DNA from 4 places in the Neptuniibacter sp. 2_MG-2023 genome. Region 1 is predicted to be linked to each of the others. Evidence: predicted binding sites of a transcription regulator. Region 1 holds the regulator's gene; each other region holds the start of a gene.
What was found. The regulator sigma-54, encoded in region 1, starts transcription at its own class of promoters, with help from an activator protein. The targets are predictions, from matches to a motif close to TGGCACNNNNNTTGCTNT.

Region 1 (4,567 bases):
CGGTACAACAGTAACTGCTGAGATGCTTGCAGCAGAATGCTTGCAAATTATGGAAACAAAAAAAATCAATGCACTGATCGTGACCAATGAAACGAATCAGCCTATAGGCGCTCTTAATATGCACGATCTATTAAAAGCGGGAGTTATTTAGTGTCAGAGTCTTCATTGCAGCAACTAAAAAACATCACCCTTGCGGTATTTGACGTTGATGGAATACTCACCAGCGGTCAGCTGCTATTTTTAGCGGACGGCCAAGAAGTCAAACAGTTCAACACTTTAGATGGCTTAGGCATTAAGCTATTAATGCAAGCAGGTATCGAGACCGCTATTATTACCGGTCGGCGCTCGCCCCAAGTTGAATTACGCAGCCAATCCTTAGGTATCAATTACCTTAAACAAGGCCGAGAAGATAAACTGATTGCTCTCAACGAAATCTGGGATAAAACAGCTCATAACGCATCAACCACCGCCTATATAGGTGATGACTTCCCTGATCTTTCAGCCATTATCCAATGTGCTTTTGGTGCGACCGTTCCTAATGGTCACCCTTTCGTTAAAAAACACGCAGACTGGTGTACATCCCGTCAGGGAGGCGAAGGCGCTGGGCGTGAATTTTGCGAGCATATCCTTGAAGCACAAGGAAAATTGGATCAACTTAAACAGATGTATTTATAAATGTTAGATCTAAGCAATAAGATAAGAGTGGCACTCGCTGCTATTATTTTAATACCTGTATTACTTTATTGGGGCTTTGCATCTTCCCCAAATGAGGGACCACGCACCAACAACTCCCTGCTGCACGGAATAGATTATTTTGTCGAAGAAGCAACCATCAAAGAGTGGAATAGCGAAGGCAAACTTTCAAGAGTGCTAAATACAGCCAAGTTAGAGCACTACCCTAACCTGAGCCTAAGCACACTAGATCATCCTGAGAGTATTAGCGTTAGAAATGATGGATCTAAAGTTAAACTTACATCAAACACAGGCACGGTTTTAGATGATAATAATCAAACAAACCTTGCAGGAAATGTCATAGTTAATGATAATCCTGATTCTATATCAGCAACCATACTTAACACTGAGCAACTGACAATCTATCCTGATAAAGATTATGCAGAAACTGATGAGCCCGTTAAGATCACATCACAACAAAGCATACTTGAAGGCGTAGGTATGGATATTGACTTCAATAATCGAGTTCTTAACTTACACTCTAGGGTAGAAGGGACCCATGACAATGCAAAATAAGCGTTATAATCTAGCCTTCATTCTTTTGGCTGTTGCAGTGTCGAATGCGTACGCCCTTCCTGACGACCAAGAACAGCCGATTTACATTACGGCAGATACTGCACAAATTGATGACAAAACAGGCATAACCACCTACAAAGGCAACGTCATTATCAAACAAGGCTCACTTCTCATTGAAGGAGAGCATGTTGATATGTATCGTGGTGAAGAGGGAGTTGAAAAACTTATTGCCAAAGGAAGCCTTGCACATTTCAGACAACTTCCAAGGAAAGGAGATCCATACAGCGACGCTTGGGGCAAGCACTTACTTTATCAGGTAGATGATCAAAAACTCACTATTACCGAAGAAGCTAAAGTCGTCCAAGCAGAAGACACTTTTACTGGAAACAAGATCGTTTATGATCTAGATAAGTCGATTGTGAACGCATTTGGTGGCACAAGCAAAGACGAAACAGGTGAGCCAGGACGTATAAATATGGTCATTCAACCTAAAAAGAAAACTAAGGCCAACTAACCCTATGAGCTTATTAGAGGCCAAAAATCTTGCCAAACGCTATAAAGGCAGGGAAGTTGTTAAAGACGTTTCACTACAGATAAAGAATGGTGAGATCGTTGGCCTTTTAGGCCCCAACGGCGCGGGGAAAACCACTTGCTTTTACATGATTGTTGGTCTGGTTCAAGCCGATAATGGCGCCGTTAAAATCAAAGGGCAGGATATCAGCGCACTACCTATGCATGGCCGTGCTCAGCAAGGTATAGGCTACCTTCCCCAAGAGGCTTCTATATTTAGAAAACTGTCTGTGAAGGACAATCTACTTGCGATTTTAGAAACAAGAAAAGACTTAGATAAACACGCTGCCCAGTTAAAAATGGAAGAGTTGCTTGAAGAATTCCATATCACACACATAAAAGACAGTATGGGCATGAGTCTTTCTGGTGGAGAACGTAGACGTGTAGAAATTGCACGGGCATTAGCAACCGAACCCGAATTTATTCTATTAGATGAACCTTTTGCAGGTGTCGATCCTATCTCAGTGAATGACATAAAGCAGACCATTCGCCACCTTCAATCAAGGGGCATTGGTATATTAATTACTGATCATAATGTGAGAGAAACCTTAGATATATGCGAAACAGCTTATATTGTTAGTGAAGGTACAATCCTTGCTAACGGCTCACCAGCCGATATTATGGCAAACGAAGCAGTAAGAAATGCTTATCTGGGCGACCAGTTCACACTTTAAGCATATACTTAGCTATAAATGAATTATGTAGTTTCAGGAGTTTGTCCCTTAGTATTATGAAACAAGCGCTTCATCTAAAAATTGGGCAACAGCTCACAATGACCCCACAACTACAGCAAGCAATTCGCTTACTGCAGTTGTCTACGCTTGATCTTCAGCAAGAGATTCAAGAAGCATTAGAGAGTAATCCTATGCTTGATGTCTCTGAGGACGAACACGCCTCGGCTTCCGAAACTCAAGAGAGTAATTCACAGGCACCAGAGACAGAATCTGAAGCTACAGCCACCGCGACAGCCGAAGCCGAGCTTGACGACAATATTACAACTGAAGACAACTGGAATGAGAAAATACCAGAAGAGCTCTCAACCGATAGTAACTGGGAAGACACATTCCAATCATCAGGCCCAAATCTAAGTCAAAGCAAAGAAGATTTTGACTCTTTCGAATCTAATGACACTGCAGAAGAAACACTGCAAGACCACCTTCATTGGCAATTAAACCTTACCCCAATGAGTGATATTGATCGCCTTATTGCAACGAACATTATTGACGGCATCAATCCTGATGGTTATTTAACCATCACTCTGGATGAGATCTTAGATCATTTCCATGCGCAAACAGGTGAGCAGTTTGAAGAAGTAGAACTGGATGAGATTGAAGCCGTCTTGCACCGCATACAACAATTTGATCCAGCAGGTGTTGCCTGCCGTGACCTCAGCGAGTGTTTAAGCATACAGTTACAACAACTGCCGCCTGAGACACTTTGGAAAAATGAAGCGATCAAAGTTGCACAACAATACATTAAGCTACTCGGTGCTCACGATTACCGTCAATTGATGAGAAAAACACGCTTAAAAGAACCTCAACTGCAGCAAGTTATACAGCTGATTCAAGGCCTAAATCCAAAACCTGGCGCCTCAATCAGCAGCAGTACCGCTGAATATGTTATTCCAGACGTTCTTGTTACAAAACAGCAAGGTGAATGGCGCGTTCACCTCAACCCAGAAGTTTCCCCTAAGCTACGTATCAACTCAGGTTACGCAGGTTTAGTAAAACGGGCCGATAATAGCTCTGATAACACCTACCTAAAAAACCACCTGCAAGAAGCACGATGGTTTATTAAAAGTTTACAAAGCCGCAACGAAACCTTATTAAAAGTGTCAAACGAGATAGTAAAACGACAAATTGGCTTTCTGGAACATGGCGAAGAAGGCATGAAGCCAATGGTGCTTCATGACATTGCTGAAGCCGTAGAAATGCATGAATCCACTATCTCTCGAGTGACCACACAAAAGTTTATGCACACACACCGTGGAATATTTGAACTAAAATACTTCTTCTCGAGTCATGTAAGTACAGCAACAGGGGGCGCAGCGTCCTCAACCGCTATTAGAGCGCTTATCAAAAAGATGGTGGCCGCTGAAAATAATGCTAAACCATTAAGCGACAACAAAATTGCACAATTTCTTGATGAACAAGGCTTTAAAGTTGCTAGACGTACGATTGCGAAATATCGCGAAGCGATGGGTATTCCACCGTCGAATGAAAGAAAGCGTTTAGTTTAATAAAAGAGTGGCAAGAGTAGTATGTCACTGCAATAAATAGGAGAAACCTATGCAGATCAACATTACTGGACACCATGTAGAATTAACTGAATCAATGAATGATTATGTGCTCTCGAAACTACAAAAGATTGAGCGTCATTTTGATAACATCACCAATGTGCAAGTCACACTCAGCGTAGATAAACAACGCCAGAAAGCTGAGGCAGAGATGCACTTAGCGGGTGCCCAGCTCTTTGCTACACATGAACACGAAGATATGTATGCTGCAATTGATGGCCTTACTGACAAGTTAGATAGACAAGTCATTAAGCATAAAGAAAAAACTAAAACTCACAAATAACCGGTCTGTATCCAAAAAATTATGTTGCTTCATGAACTATTAACCCCCTCAAGCGTCCTTTGTGGCCTTGAGGGTGGCAGTAAAAAGCGGATTCTGGAAAATGCTGCTGAAATAATATCGGAGCAACATCCCGATATGAGTTCATCATCAGTATTTAACGGACTTCATTC
Region 2 (4,567 bases), on a different contig from region 1:
CATTTGAAACGCTTCGAAAATTAGCCATGGATCGAGGTCAAAAACTACCTGATGTCGCTCAGAGTGTTATTGATGTTCTGGAACTAACGAACGGCCTGCGCAAGTAGAGATGAGAGGATAATTTATGTCAGAATTACTGACAGTTGAAAAAAACAAACTAAAGCTCGGTTTTGTCGCGCTATTAGATTGTGCACCTTTAGTTGTTGCTAGGGAAAAAGGCTTTTTCGAGAAGTATAATCTCAACGTTGTTTTGTGTAAGGAAGCCTCCTGGGCTTCGATACGGGATAAAGTCAGTTTCGGTCTTTACGATGGCGCCCACATGCTCGCACCTATGCCATTAGCCGCTACACTGGGCTTAAATGGCAATAAAACAGCAATGTTAACCGCCCTATCCCTCAGCCAAAACGGTACGGCAATCACTTTATCTAAAGAGTGCCATACCCTCTTATCCAAAACAATTGATAACTGGGAAGACGACAAACTAGTCGGTGAGCAATTTAAAAAACAGGTAAAGAGCAGCTCAGTCAAACCGGTCATGGCAACGGTATATCCATACTCAAACCATTATTATCAGCTTCGTTACTGGCTTGAACAACATGGGATTGATGCAGAACATGATGTGCAATTAATCGCTGTTCCACCAACCCAGATGATACCAAGCTTATCTAATGGCGCTATAGATGGTTATTGCGTAGGTGAACCTTGGAACAGTTTAGCGCTCATTCAGAAGATCGGCGGCTTACTGACGACCGGGCACAAAATATGGGGAGCCCATACAGAAAAGGTTCTTGGTGTGACTCAAGAGTGGGCAGCGGCCTACCCTAATACCCACCAAGCATTAGTAAAAGCGTTATATGAAGCTTGCCAATGGGTTGAAGATATCAACAATAAAGAGGAGCTCTACCAACTCCTTGCGCTACCTCCATACCTAGATCAAGCCGCCACTAAGCTTTCTGACTACACACCACCCTTGGCAATGGAGCAGCATTTCGCTGGCGCGACGGTTAACATTCCAGATCCTAAACAGGGTATTTTTATACTGGAGCAGATGAAGCAGTGTGGACAACTATCAAACCAAGAAGCTGATTTCTCCGAGATTAGCCTCTCAGTCTACCGCCATGATCTTTTTCAGCGCTGGATCAGCTGAAATTAAAGGCAGAAGCACATCTTCTGCCTTACCTTTTTCTTGATTAGGCTTTATCGACAGTAAGAGCGAAAACCTACCCATAATGTCAGAAACAAACCTTACACCCTTTTTGCATCAATACGCACCTCTTATGACCACTCACGCACTATTGTGCAGCGCGGCAGCTCTGTTTAATCTTACAAAAAACCAAGAAATTAAAACTAACTATCTGTTTATAAAAGAATTTATAATTAATGGCACAGCACATGCTTTATTAATCCACAAAGAATTGCTCAATGATGGGCACTCTCAAAAGATTACAAGGGCCTAAAAACCCGACAGTTTATTTTATGGCAAAGGCGCCTTAACGAATCACGAATTTGTGGTTACGTTAGGCGCCTTTTTGTTTTTCAAGATTGGAGAAGCGATCCATGCTTAATAAGAAAACGGCTCTACTCAGCAAAATCATCAGTAGTACGGTTTTGGCCGCCGCCTTGATTACTACCCCTGCATGGGCAGTAACAGGCGAGCCCGAAAAAGAAGACCTTAAATTTGGTTTTATTAAGTTAACGGATATGGCGCCTTTGGCGATCGCTTACGAAAAAGGCTTCTTTGAAGATGAAGGCCTATACGTAACACTAGAAGCCCAAGCTAATTGGAAGGTTCTTTTAGACCGCGTTATTGATGGAGAACTTGATGGCGCCCATATGCTTGCAGGACAACCTTTAGGCGCAACAATAGGGTTTGGTACTCAGTCCCACATTATTACTGCATTCAGCATGGATCTAAATGGTAACGCTATCACTGTATCCAATGACATTTGGGATCAGATGAAACAGTACGTACCTAAAGGGCCTGATGGAAAACCAGTTCACCCAATTAAAGCAGACGCCTTAAAGCCAATTGTTGAAAAATATAAAGATGAAGGTAAACCTTTCAACATGGGTATGGTGTTCCCTGTTTCTACCCATAACTATGAACTACGTTATTGGTTAGCGGCAGGCGGTATTCACCCTGGTTATTACGCGCCTCATAACGGTGATACATCAGGCACAATCGATGCAGATGCGCTTTTATCCGTGACTCCGCCACCTCAAATGCCTGCAACAATGGAAGCAGGCACTATCTATGGTTACTGTGTTGGCGAACCTTGGAATCAGCAAGCCGTGTTTAAAGGTATTGGTGTTCCAGTCGTAACCGATTATGAGATCTGGAAAAACAACCCAGAGAAAGTTTTCGGGGTATCTAAAACATGGGCGGACGAAAACCCTAATACCCATATCCGTGTTGTTAAAGCGATGATTCGTGCCGCTAAATGGTTAGATGACAACAATAATGCTAACCGCCCAGAAGCGGTGAAGATTTTATCAAAGTCTGATTATGTCGGTGCGGATTACGATGTTATCGCTAACTCAATGACGGGTACTTTTGAGTACGAAAAAGGCGATAAACGTGAAGTGCCTGATTTCAACGTATTCTTCCGCTATAACGCAACTTACCCATACTACTCTGATGCGATCTGGTACTTAACTCAGATGCGTCGCTGGGGTCAAATTGCTGAACCTAAATCAGATCAGTGGTTTATGGACATAGCTAAAAAAGTATATCGCCCAGATATCTATGCAGTTGCTGCCAAAGAGCTTATCGAAGAAGGGAAAATGACAACTGATATGTTCCCTGACTTTGTCTCCGAAGATGGCTACAAAGCACCACAGACACACTTTATCGACAACATCACCTTTGATGGTAAACAACCAAACGCATACCTAGAAAAATTCTCAATCGGTCTGAAGCCAGATCAGAAACTTTGATCTAACAATAAAGGCCCCTCCCCTAAACGGGAGGGGCTACAGATCAACGAGAGGAATACATTATGAGTAATATTTTAGCCACCATGGGTCTTAGTCGCTTTATTGAGAACCCTAAAACAAATTTCAGTCAGTTGGGAAAGTCTTTACTTATACCTCTTATTGGCCTGTTAATTTTCTTGTTTATTTGGGAGATCGGCGCAAAAAATGTTCACACATCTTTGGGTACATTCCCAGGCCCTGCGGCTGTCTACCAGCAATCCCTAACATTAATAGAAGAGCATAAAGCTGAACGCATAAAAGAGGTCAAATTCTACGAACGCCAAGATGTGCGCAACGAGAAAAAATTGGCTAAAAACCCTGATGCTAAAATAAAAGTGCGCCCATATACAGGCAAACCCACGTTTTTTGATCAGATCATTACAAGCCTTATTACCGTATTAGCTGGCTTTGTGATCGCTTCACTTATCGCCATACCTGCGGGCATACTTATAGGTTTAAATAGCACACTCTATTCAGCGTTTAATCCGCTCATCCAGCTATTCAAGCCAGTGTCGCCCCTTGCTTGGCTACCCTTAGTAACAATGATTGTAAGTGCGGTTTATGTCAGCAAAGATCCAATGTTTGCTAAATCATTTATTACCTCATTGATCACTGTATCTCTTTGTAGCTTATGGCCAACACTGTTGAATACAGCAGTGGGCGTATCATCAATAAGTAAAGATCTACAAAACGTATCACAAGTACTCCGTCTTAACTGGTTCACTCATATTGTTAAGATCGTCCTACCATCAGCCATTCCAATGATGTTTACCGGATTACGTTTATCCCTTGGTATCGCTTGGATGGTATTAATCGCAGCAGAAATGCTGGCTCAAAACCCTGGACTAGGTAAGTTTGTCTGGGATGAATTCCAAAACGGTAGCTCCAACTCTCTTGGTCGTATTATGGTCGCCGTACTCGTTATTGGATTTATCGGATTCCTATTAGACCGTTGCATGTTGTTTCTACAGCGCAAAATGTCTTGGGACAAAACAGTAGTACTTCGTTAATTAGTGGTCTTAGAAAAAGGATAATTATCATGAGTCAGCCTCCTCAGCATTTAGAGCTAACTAAAGTCGATATAGACTTCCCTACACCTAATGGCCCTTTTAAAGCGCTTCAGGATATTAATCTGACGATTAACAAAGGGGAGTTTGTCTCTTTGATCGGTCACTCAGGTTGCGGTAAATCGACTGTATTGAATATAGTAGCCGGCCTCTATCAAGCCACCAATGGCGGCTGCCTACTCGATGGAAAAGAGGTAAACGCTCCAGGTCCAGAACGAGCGGTTGTATTTCAAAACCACTCATTACTGCCTTGGTTAACGGCCTATGAAAATGTCGAGCTTGCCGTAAAACAAGTATTTGGCAAATCAAAAAGCAAAGCCGAAATGCGCGAATGGATAGAACATAATCTATCACTTGTTCATATGGATCACGCAATGGACAAGCGCCCAGATGAGATATCAGGTGGTATGAAGCAGCGTGTAGGTATTGCACGTGCGTTAGCAATGGAGCCTACCGTTATGTTGATGGATGAGCCCTTTGGTGCCTTAGACGCCCTAACAAGAGCCCACCTGCAAGATTCCTTA
Region 3 (4,567 bases), on a different contig from region 1:
GGACGACTCAAGCATGATGGCAAAACGGCTAGCCTCAAGACGGTTGTTTGTCTGTGCCTCTCCCACCTATCTATCCAACCATGGAGAGCCACACCTACTTACAGAGCTGGAACAACATAACTGCTTACAAGGAACACTTCAGTTTTGGCGATTTCAGGAAAACGGACAGGAACATAATATTAAGATACATGGGAGCTTAAATTTTAATAGTGGCCCCGCCCTCGTTGATGCGGCGCTTAAAGGCTTAGGCCTTGTTCAACTACCTGATTACTATGTACAGGAACACCTTGATAGCCACCAATTAATCCCCCTGCTGGAAAACTATCAACCCGACGATGAGGGTATCTGGGCGTTATATCCACAGAACAGATATGTATCACCTAAAGTCCGGTTGCTTATCGATTATATGTCTACCCACTTGGCAATGTAGATCTATCCCTTTGCCACTAAACGCCTTTAGTATTTAGAAAGCTGCTGGTCATGCCATTTAGATAAAAGCAGTAAACAACTGATCGCGCCCAATAGTGCACAGCCCATATCTGACTGAGTATCCCAGATATAACCTTGTGTACCTAAGAACGCATCTGCATCTTGACCTATAGCTAAAGCAACCCACCATTCCAACAATTCATAAAAAGCACTCACCGCTAGGCAGATCGAGATAATAAAAAAATTCAGCCACGTAGCACCGTTGACTACTGCTTTTCTAAGTAATATCTCCCTAGCTAAAAGTGCAGGCACAAAACCTTGAGCAAAGTGCCCTACTTTATCGTAGTTATTACGTTCACCACCTAAGCCATCTCTTAGCCAATCAAATAGAGGAACCTCGGCGTAGGTATAGTGACCTCCCACCATTAAAATAATGCAATGTATTAAGATAAACAGATACAAGAGAGGCGTTAATCTAAAGCGATTATAGGTCACTATTAATAAGCCAACGCCAAGCAGTGCAGGTAATACCTCTAAAAACCACGTCATCTGCTCTTTCGGATGAATACCTGACCAGACCAGTACTGTAATGAAAACAGCTATCCAGATATATTTTAATACTGTCTCCACTGACACTAACCTCAACGTTGCCATGTACTTAAAACGATTACTCAATATAACCAAAAGCGTCCTAAAAAGCTTAGACAGATCCATTAAATAACTTGGCACCTCCTTTGCTTTTACCTATATGAAACTAAATAAATCAATGTAAATAACTGGCTGTAGTTAGATATCGAAGAACTCGAGCACCAATATTGTGCAATTTACTACCTAACACTTCGATGATCGCCCTTATATACACCAGATTCTCAGTACGCCGTTATTTACGATAGTGAGGAGATTTGAATGGACAAGTTAGCGATGACCGATGCTATAGTCACAGCCAAAATAGAGAAGAAACTAAGCTGGGAAAAAATAGGGACTGATCTCGGCATGTCTCCTGTATGGCTCACATCTGCCTGCCTTGGCATGAACAGCGCCTCCCCAGAGGCCGCTAAGAAAATCACCGATTATTTAGGCTTAGGCCCAGAAGTTACAACTGCTTTAGAAGCTTATCCAACAAAGGTTTGGGATCAGCAAGTGCCAACAGATCCACTTATCTACCGATTATATGAGGTAGTTGGAGTCTATGGAGAAACACTGAAAGAGGTGATCCAAGAAAAATTTGGGGATGGCATTATGAGTGCAATCGACTTTTCCATGGAGGTCGATAAGATTGAAGACCCTAAAGGTGACCGCGTATTACTCACGCTAAATGGTAAATTCCTACCTTATAAAAGCTGGTAAATATAACTAAGTAGTGTGCAGTTTTTGAATACAGAAAAAAACTGCACCTCACTTCAGGAGCAAAATTAGGGATAAGGGATAAGGGATAAGGGATAAGGGATAAGGGATAAGGGATAAGGGATAAGGGTTAGCTGTAATAAATTTTGAGCTTATCAGCAACCCGGTCTAAATCCACCTTAATAGGTTTATCCGATTCCCGCCTACCAGCGGGGTTTAAACGGTTAGAAAACAGCTGCCGGTCTAAATCTGTACGTTGATTTTTATCTTGACGGCGATCGATCAGAGAGTGACGTCTTTCTGGCCCATCAAACAGTGAGAACAGATAACTTGTCCACCACTCCTCAGCAAGCGGTAGGCTAGGAATATCGGGACTCAGCTTTTGTTCGTCTTTATCTATCCAAAAATAAACAATGCCCGATGAACTTAGATCTTTAACCAATCTCAATGAACCGTCCAACTTATCCATAAGAAACGACAATACTGCTTATGCCGATATCGAATTAAACACTAGCAATCTAACAAGCGTTTGAAATACTACTGTAAAATATAGTACCACTGAGCAATAAGTCAACGAATTAAGCGCGGCGCAGTTTATTCAGTTTCTTTTTAGACAGATCAAAATCGACTTCTACATTAAGGTCTGAGCGACGTCGCCCTTTCGTTAATCCCTTTCGTTTAGAGAAGAAAATCTGTACACCCCGCAAATTTATCTTCTGAGATTCAGAACGACGATCAAGCATCCGACAGCGCCGCTCTCGCCCCGAGTAGGTTTCAAAATGATAATGAATTAACCACTCTTCCGCATACTGCTTTGTCGGTAGATTGGGACTGACTTTCTTTCGCTGATTATTAATCCAGTAATAAACAAACTGATAATTATGGAAATCTTTTATAAGTTTCAACATAGCAAGGCGCCACCTTGTTCACATCCTGTTTTATAACAATGCAGTTATCGCTTATTCATTAATAATTGAAACGATAAAATCAGTGTAGACGTCTAAATTGAAAAGCTGAATGAGAATTTTTCATACATAAGGAATTAGAAAGTGGAGAGATAGTACTAGAAGTAAAGATTGGGGGTGACCCCGCCAGCCACATTCCGGCACATGAATCCATCGCTGTGGCTGCTCCCTTCCGGGCCTGACCAGGTTCACGATTTATCATTGCGGAAGGACCAACAGGGCCACCATCGCGTGGCCTGTAAGCCTTGCCTTAAGGGCGTTTCCGTAAGACAGGCGCGCAGTATACCAGTGAAAAAACAAGATGCAAATGCAATATGCTTAACTTATTGTTTTTTAGTCTTTCTATGTTTCAAAACCACCTAAATAGCTCAACAAAAGTGCTTAATCATCCCCGTAGTGCTTTAGTAACTTTCTGACATACCACCATATAACCCCTGCCATAATCGGTACAGAACAACTGAGCACCATTAAGACCTGATCCCGAAGAATATCCGCTGAAACTGTATTTCTAATCGACCGTTCCAACAGATCAAATGCATAATAGGTCACCACGATAATAGTGAAACTTTCCAATTTCGCTTGTAAACGTAACTGTCTTCTTGCTCGATCATTTAGCCCTTCCAATAACTGCTGGTTCTGCCGTTCAATTGAAAGATCTACTTGGGAGCGTATCAACTCTGTTGCTCTAGCAATACGACGTGAAAGTCGCTCTAAACGCTCATTAGCTGCGATACAGGTTCGTTTAGCAGGGTCTAACCGTCTATCCATAAACTGCTGGACCGTCTGTAAACCGACAATTCTCTCCTCCCTTAACTCAGCTATCCGGCTATCAACAACAGCAAAGTAAGCCTGGGAAGCGGAAAAACGGTTCGCGGTTTCGGCAGACAAGGCTTCTACATCAGCCGCCAAGGCCATTAACCTTTTAAGCAGCTCAGGTGCATCAGCATTAGTGGCAATCTCATGGGTTATTTCAGATAAGGATTGATCCATCTCTGTTAATTGAGGCATCAACGCTTGCGCAATGGGATAGGCAAGTAACGCAGTATGACGATAGGTTTCGATCTCACATAAACGTTGTAATAAGCGCCCTGCTTGGAACGTTTTCAAGGCGGTATTATGCACTACCATAGTGACAAACCCCATTTCATCATCAGGATAAAAATCGGTCCAAACCTTTGCTGCACCACCCATCACTTCAGCACCAGACACCTGATGTATACCAAAAAATTCTTTTAAGTTAGGTTTAGCTTGCTGTCCAGAAAAGAAGATTTTAACCCCACACAAAAGCTCACCTGGCAGGGATTCCCATAGCCCGGTTAGTTTTTCCACCTTAGCTGAATCCAGTTGATAAAGCGTTAAGGTATAAAATTCATTATGTGGTTCATAACGAACTCCGTATAAATCATTCTCCACATAGAAGAAGCCATCAACTGTCTCAGGCATTGATACATTAATTTTTGAGAGCAGCTGACTTAAAGCATCACTTAACTCTTGCTCCCCACCCGCACCGTAAAAGGCAGCAATATGCACTAAACCTAAGTTCGATTTAAAGCGCTGAAAAGGTCGAGCATGCACCTCTTGGGTGATCTGATTACGTAACGGATGGTTCTGCATGGGATAACTCTCATAGATCTTCTTTACACATATACTAAAGTCCTATGACTAAAACTTATAGCTTTTCTAAAAAGAATTAACTTTAAATAATAAAACCGGATATGAACGAAGATTCCCAAAAGATAGGGCTATACTGAGACGAGAAAGATCGTAATTTACTGATATTGATCTAATTTTTTTCTGTTTTAGATGGATCAATTATTGCGGCAATATTT
Region 4 (4,567 bases), on a different contig from region 1:
ATAAACCGAATCGCGATAGCACACCTGAGTAGGATCATCCATCTCGGTAAAGCCCATAGGGATCTGGCACGTAGTACAGAGCTGAGGCAGCGCTTTGGTATAGAAACGCTCTCCCTTAGCTTCCATCTCTTTAGCTAGCTCCCAACGGGGACGGTAATACTTATCAAAAGTATCGGGATACTTTTCAGACAACCAGTCCAACTCTTCATCGGATGGGATCCAAGTATGGAATCCTGCAGCATGACCGTGGGTATAGAAGATCCACCACGCTTGATGAGATACATGCTCTTTTTCTTTCTCTATAGTCTCTGCATATTTAGGCATTTTGATGCCATAACGCGCGAGATCCTTAAAGAGAGATCCACCTGCCTCTTCGAAATAGACCTCCCAAGCTTCTTTCCAAGACATCACCTTATTAGGCAGCATGTAATCCATCATCATCGCCACAATGGTCAATAATCGAGTACCACGCCAGAACCATTTATCAATCCATTTTTGAACAATAGGAACATTGTCTTCATGTTGTTCAAGCAGGAACTTGATCACCTCAAGACCTAAAGTCATGTGGCGTGCTTCATCAGATTGCGCCGAAAAGCCAAAGGTCACTGTGGCCATATCACCATTATGAGCAGCACCAGACATGAAAGGCACAAACAACAGATTGGTTAATACGTACTCAAATGAGAAACCTATCGCGACCATAAATTCGAAGGGGCCTGCCGCACGTGCATCATTAAAAAATGACTTAGGTACAGACAGATACCAAACACGGTCATGCATATGGCTATAGTCTTGGAAGCCATCAAAGAACTTATTGTAGTGACTCATCGCGTGAATCTGCGTTTGCACGTGACGTAGTTCATCGATCGCTTGCATCTGACAAGCAACACGCGCACCCACACCACCAAATTGACGACCTACATGGGCAAAGCCTTGGTAAGCTTGATATTCAAGTGGCGAGACACCCGTTAAAAACAATTTAAGCGCATTCACATAACGGGGATCAGACACATTTAAGTGGCCATTGTTTTGTGAGAATGCATCAAAAATTGCGTAAAGCTTTTTCTCTTTTTCTGCTTGATACTTCCAATAAGAATCCATTGTTAAGCGGAATGGATCTTCCCATTTAGACCAATCAGTAATTTTTATGCCTTCAAACTCTTCAAACGGGAACGCATCTTTACGATCCACATAGGAGAATTCCCAATCGAGGTCACGGGTCAACAGGCGATATTTATCTTTTATATTTAGTTTCTTAGCCATGATTCAAACCTTATTTTTATTCATTCCAATGAAGACTTAAGCTGTCATCATCTTCTTCAACGTTGCCGCCGAGTGTAATTAGGTTTAGATGTAACTCTTGAATGTCCCAGTCACGTCCCATCTTTTCTTCTACAGTTTCTCTCAATACGGTAAGCCGGCCATCCATCTCAATACGGATCATTGCAGGCATATGAATAACCGTTGCTTCAGGGTTATCTTCCTCAATGGCCTCGACGATATAACGAGACTCATCGTTGTCTTGTAATGCGATATATACTTTTGACATCTTTAGAACCCTTCCTATTTAAATAGGCCTGCCTTCATTAAACGTTTATCAAGCGCCGACTCGGCTAATGCCAAAGCATCACTCCCTAACATCTCTGCAGCGAGCGGAGAAAGCGCCTCACTTATGACCTGCTTCCAATCACTCACCCAAGTCTCTAAAAGTGCCTTATTCTCAGTAGACTCTGCCGCTGCAATTTTTAGCGTTGCGTCAATCCAGCGATTATTATCTTTAGCCCAAACCTGCATAAACTCAGTTAACATGCCTATATCTTGAGCGCCGTTATCTTGTAACCATTGATCAAATTGCACGTAGAAAAGCTCATGCATTAAACAATCAAGTACCACATCTTGAGCGACCAAAACCTCAAACCAGTCCTCTGTGATAATCATCTTTTCAACGGCGGCTCTAATACCTTGCCAGATAGCGTCGTTCATCCAAGCCTGTTTAGCTTCAGCTAAAGAATCACCTGTATTGCCATCAATAATTAAGCCGATACGCGATAAGTATTGAGCGATACCCAATCGATCCATGCCGTTATACAAACAGGCTTGCGTAATCGCAGTACCGTAACCATAAGAGCAGGCGTACATATTATTTAGATTGGCTCCCTGCTCTAAATGTCGGAGAGGAATGAGGTATTTAATGATTTTCGCTTCCATTCCATCAGGAAGACAGGCCATTAAATTGCGCTTTTCAAAGAAGGCATAGCTGTTCTCAGCCACCTCTTGCATTTTTGCCCGCTGCTGGACATAAGCACCGTAATAAAACTGACGGGGATCTTTAAAGTCATACCAATCCTTCATTTTTATAGCGGTACGGCTTGGATCATTCAGCTCTTTCTCTGGCTGCCAAAGCGGTCGGTAGTGGAAATACTTTTCAGACTGCACGTCATAGGTTGCTTCCTGATAGCGTGTAGCTGGTTTATCGCCGAAACGACGCTCAATATGAGCATAAGTATTTCTTACGGGTTCTAGCGTTGCTGTTTTTATTTCAATAGTCATGCGGTTGTGCCCCAGCAAAACGAGTTTATTGTTATTGGGTTGTGCGATTGTGGTTACGGGCCATCAGCGTTTCTTCGCCATAGCGCCATTTATCCATTTCGGCATCAACGGCCTGCATCTGCTCAGTTGTCATATGAACGACCTTATTGTTTAAACAAAAGTGTTCAAACGCCCCTTGAGGCATTACTAACTCAACAAACAGACTTGGGTCACCGATGGCAAAATCAAACTCCACAAATCGAGCACCTTCAGCGCTGCGAACACGAACATACTTCACCAACTGTTCAAACGAAGCGTTGCTCTGTTGACTGTTCACATCTAGCTCTGCTTTTTCCATTTTGTTTCAATCACCTTTTGGGCCATAGTCGAACAGCTATCAGCAAAGGCTGTGCCACAATCGGAAACAAAAAACAGAAAAAGAAAAAGAAAACCAATATAACCATTTGATATATAAATATTTTTTTGGATTAAAACGTTACAAAATCAAGCAAACAAAGACTTATTTTGCGACGAATTATTTATACGATCCCCTCTATCTAAAGGGTGACGAAATGGTTAGGCTAGTATGAAATAGTGATGAAATGATGAGACATATAAACAACCCCTGGGGGCTAAAAGAGGTAAACACTGCTTTGCAGATTGTGCATGCTTCTTGCTTAACAACCGCCCAGTAAGGTGCTTTATAAATAAAAGCTCTTATTATTTTTTACCACTTAGCGATGCCATCTAGGTGTCTAATGTATTAGGGGACAAACTACAAGAATTAGTATTCATTATTTAAAGTCACCCTAAATATAGCTAGCAGCATATAAAAAAAATAAATATAGCGAGTCCTTGAATGAGCGAACAACCGGCATTGCAGTTTCCTACGCCTGAAGATCTTATTTCTCAAATACAGTTTGACCACGAAAACGGGAAAATCTGGTTAGATGAGCAGAGAATGCTCCTTATTCATTCTGCTGTTATGGGCTCTTTACGCACAGAATTAGTCGCCTCCCTAGGCATAGAACGCGCCAGAGGTTTTTTGATGCGTTTTGGCTATAACAGCGGAATGAAAGATGCTGAACTAGCACATAAGGTTCGCCCAGAAATCACTAAATCCGAAGCGTTCCTTGTCGGCCCTCAGCTTCATGGCATAAAAGGTATGGTACGCGTCGAACCTGTCGCACTCGAATTTGACCTTCCCGACAAACAGTTCTACGCCGAATTTAATTGGTATGACTCCTACGAAGCAGATGTGCATATCAATGAGTTTGGTATATCAGAGGAGCCAATTTGCTGGACCTTACTCGGTTACGCCAGTGGTTTCTCCACATACTATATGGGCCACAAGATTATCTTTAAAGAAACCCAGTGTGCAGGTACAGGCGCGGATCACTGCAAAATTGTCGGCAAGCCCGCCACTGAATGGGAAGATCAAGAGGAGCTAGAACGTTGCCTACTACCCGACCCTATCGCCGATGAGCTTTTTGCCCTACGTTATGAGGTCAGCACATTAAAAGAAAACTTCGAGGCCCACCGCTGTCCTTCAGATGAAATATTATTCAACTCAGTAGGACAGTCAGAGGCATTTAAACATGTCTGCCACCTGATTCAACGCGCCTCAGATAGTACTGTCACAGTTCTCCTCCAAGGTGAAACCGGCGTAGGCAAGGAGGTAGTCGCCCGAGCACTACATCAAAGTAGTCAACGGGTTAATGAACCTTTTATTGCTATCAACTGTGCATGCATACCACCCGACCTTATTGAAGCTGAACTTTTTGGTGTTAGGAAAGGCGCTTATACCGGAGCAACCGAGTCGCGAGAAGGTAAGTTTGAAAGAGCAAATAACGGCACCATCTTTCTTGATGAAGTCGCGGAATTAAGCCCTAGAGCACAAGCCACCCTATTACGTGTACTCCAAGAAGGAGAACTAGAACGTGTAGGTGATAATCAACTACGTAAAATTGATGTGCGTATTGTTGCAGCCACAAACGAGAATCTAACTGATGCCGTCAAAGCAGGTAAGTTTCGCGAA

Region 2: Q4486_RS02710 (CmpA/NrtA family ABC transporter substrate-binding protein) is a predicted target of sigma-54. The motif match lies at 1,382-1,399, and genes of this name have one in related genera.
Region 3: cynS (cyanase) is a predicted target of sigma-54. The motif match lies at 1,153-1,170, and genes of this name have one in related genera.
Region 4: Q4486_RS04015 (phenol hydroxylase subunit) is a predicted target of sigma-54. The motif match lies at 2,927-2,944, and genes of this name have one in related genera.

The regions. Positions count from the first base shown of each region.
Region 1 is NZ_JAUOQC010000007.1:35,026-39,592, reverse strand. It holds gene Q4486_RS08430 (KpsF/GutQ family sugar-phosphate isomerase) at 1-151, shown strand, start outside; gene Q4486_RS08425 (HAD family hydrolase) at 151-675, shown strand; gene lptC (LPS export ABC transporter periplasmic protein LptC) at 676-1,248, shown strand; gene lptA (lipopolysaccharide transport periplasmic protein LptA) at 1,232-1,762, shown strand; gene lptB (LPS export ABC transporter ATP-binding protein) at 1,767-2,492, shown strand; gene Q4486_RS08405 (RNA polymerase factor sigma-54) at 2,549-4,057, shown strand; gene raiA (ribosome-associated translation inhibitor RaiA) at 4,107-4,397, shown strand; gene ptsN (PTS IIA-like nitrogen regulatory protein PtsN) at 4,419-4,567, shown strand, end outside.
Region 2 is NZ_JAUOQC010000002.1:31,527-36,093, reverse strand. It holds gene Q4486_RS02720 (ANTAR domain-containing response regulator) at 1-107, shown strand, start outside; gene Q4486_RS02715 (CmpA/NrtA family ABC transporter substrate-binding protein) at 125-1,147, shown strand; gene Q4486_RS02710 (CmpA/NrtA family ABC transporter substrate-binding protein) at 1,558-2,937, shown strand; gene Q4486_RS02705 (ABC transporter permease) at 3,021-3,986, shown strand; gene Q4486_RS02700 (ABC transporter ATP-binding protein) at 4,016-4,567, shown strand, end outside.
Region 3 is NZ_JAUOQC010000003.1:172,497-177,063, forward strand. It holds gene Q4486_RS04670 (LysR substrate-binding domain-containing protein) at 1-430, shown strand, start outside; gene Q4486_RS04675 (DUF2238 domain-containing protein) at 457-1,059, opposite strand; gene cynS (cyanase) at 1,336-1,776, shown strand; gene Q4486_RS04685 (hypothetical protein) at 1,904-2,242, opposite strand; gene Q4486_RS04690 (hypothetical protein) at 2,352-2,681, opposite strand; RNA gene ffs (signal recognition particle sRNA small type) at 2,860-2,956, opposite strand; gene Q4486_RS04700 (DUF3422 family protein) at 3,120-4,352, opposite strand.
Region 4 is NZ_JAUOQC010000003.1:35,486-40,052, forward strand. It holds gene Q4486_RS04000 (aromatic/alkene/methane monooxygenase hydroxylase/oxygenase subunit alpha) at 1-1,263, opposite strand, end outside; gene Q4486_RS04005 (MmoB/DmpM family protein) at 1,280-1,549, opposite strand; gene Q4486_RS04010 (aromatic/alkene monooxygenase hydroxylase subunit beta) at 1,564-2,550, opposite strand; gene Q4486_RS04015 (phenol hydroxylase subunit) at 2,582-2,887, opposite strand; gene Q4486_RS04020 (sigma-54-dependent Fis family transcriptional regulator) at 3,389-4,567, shown strand, end outside.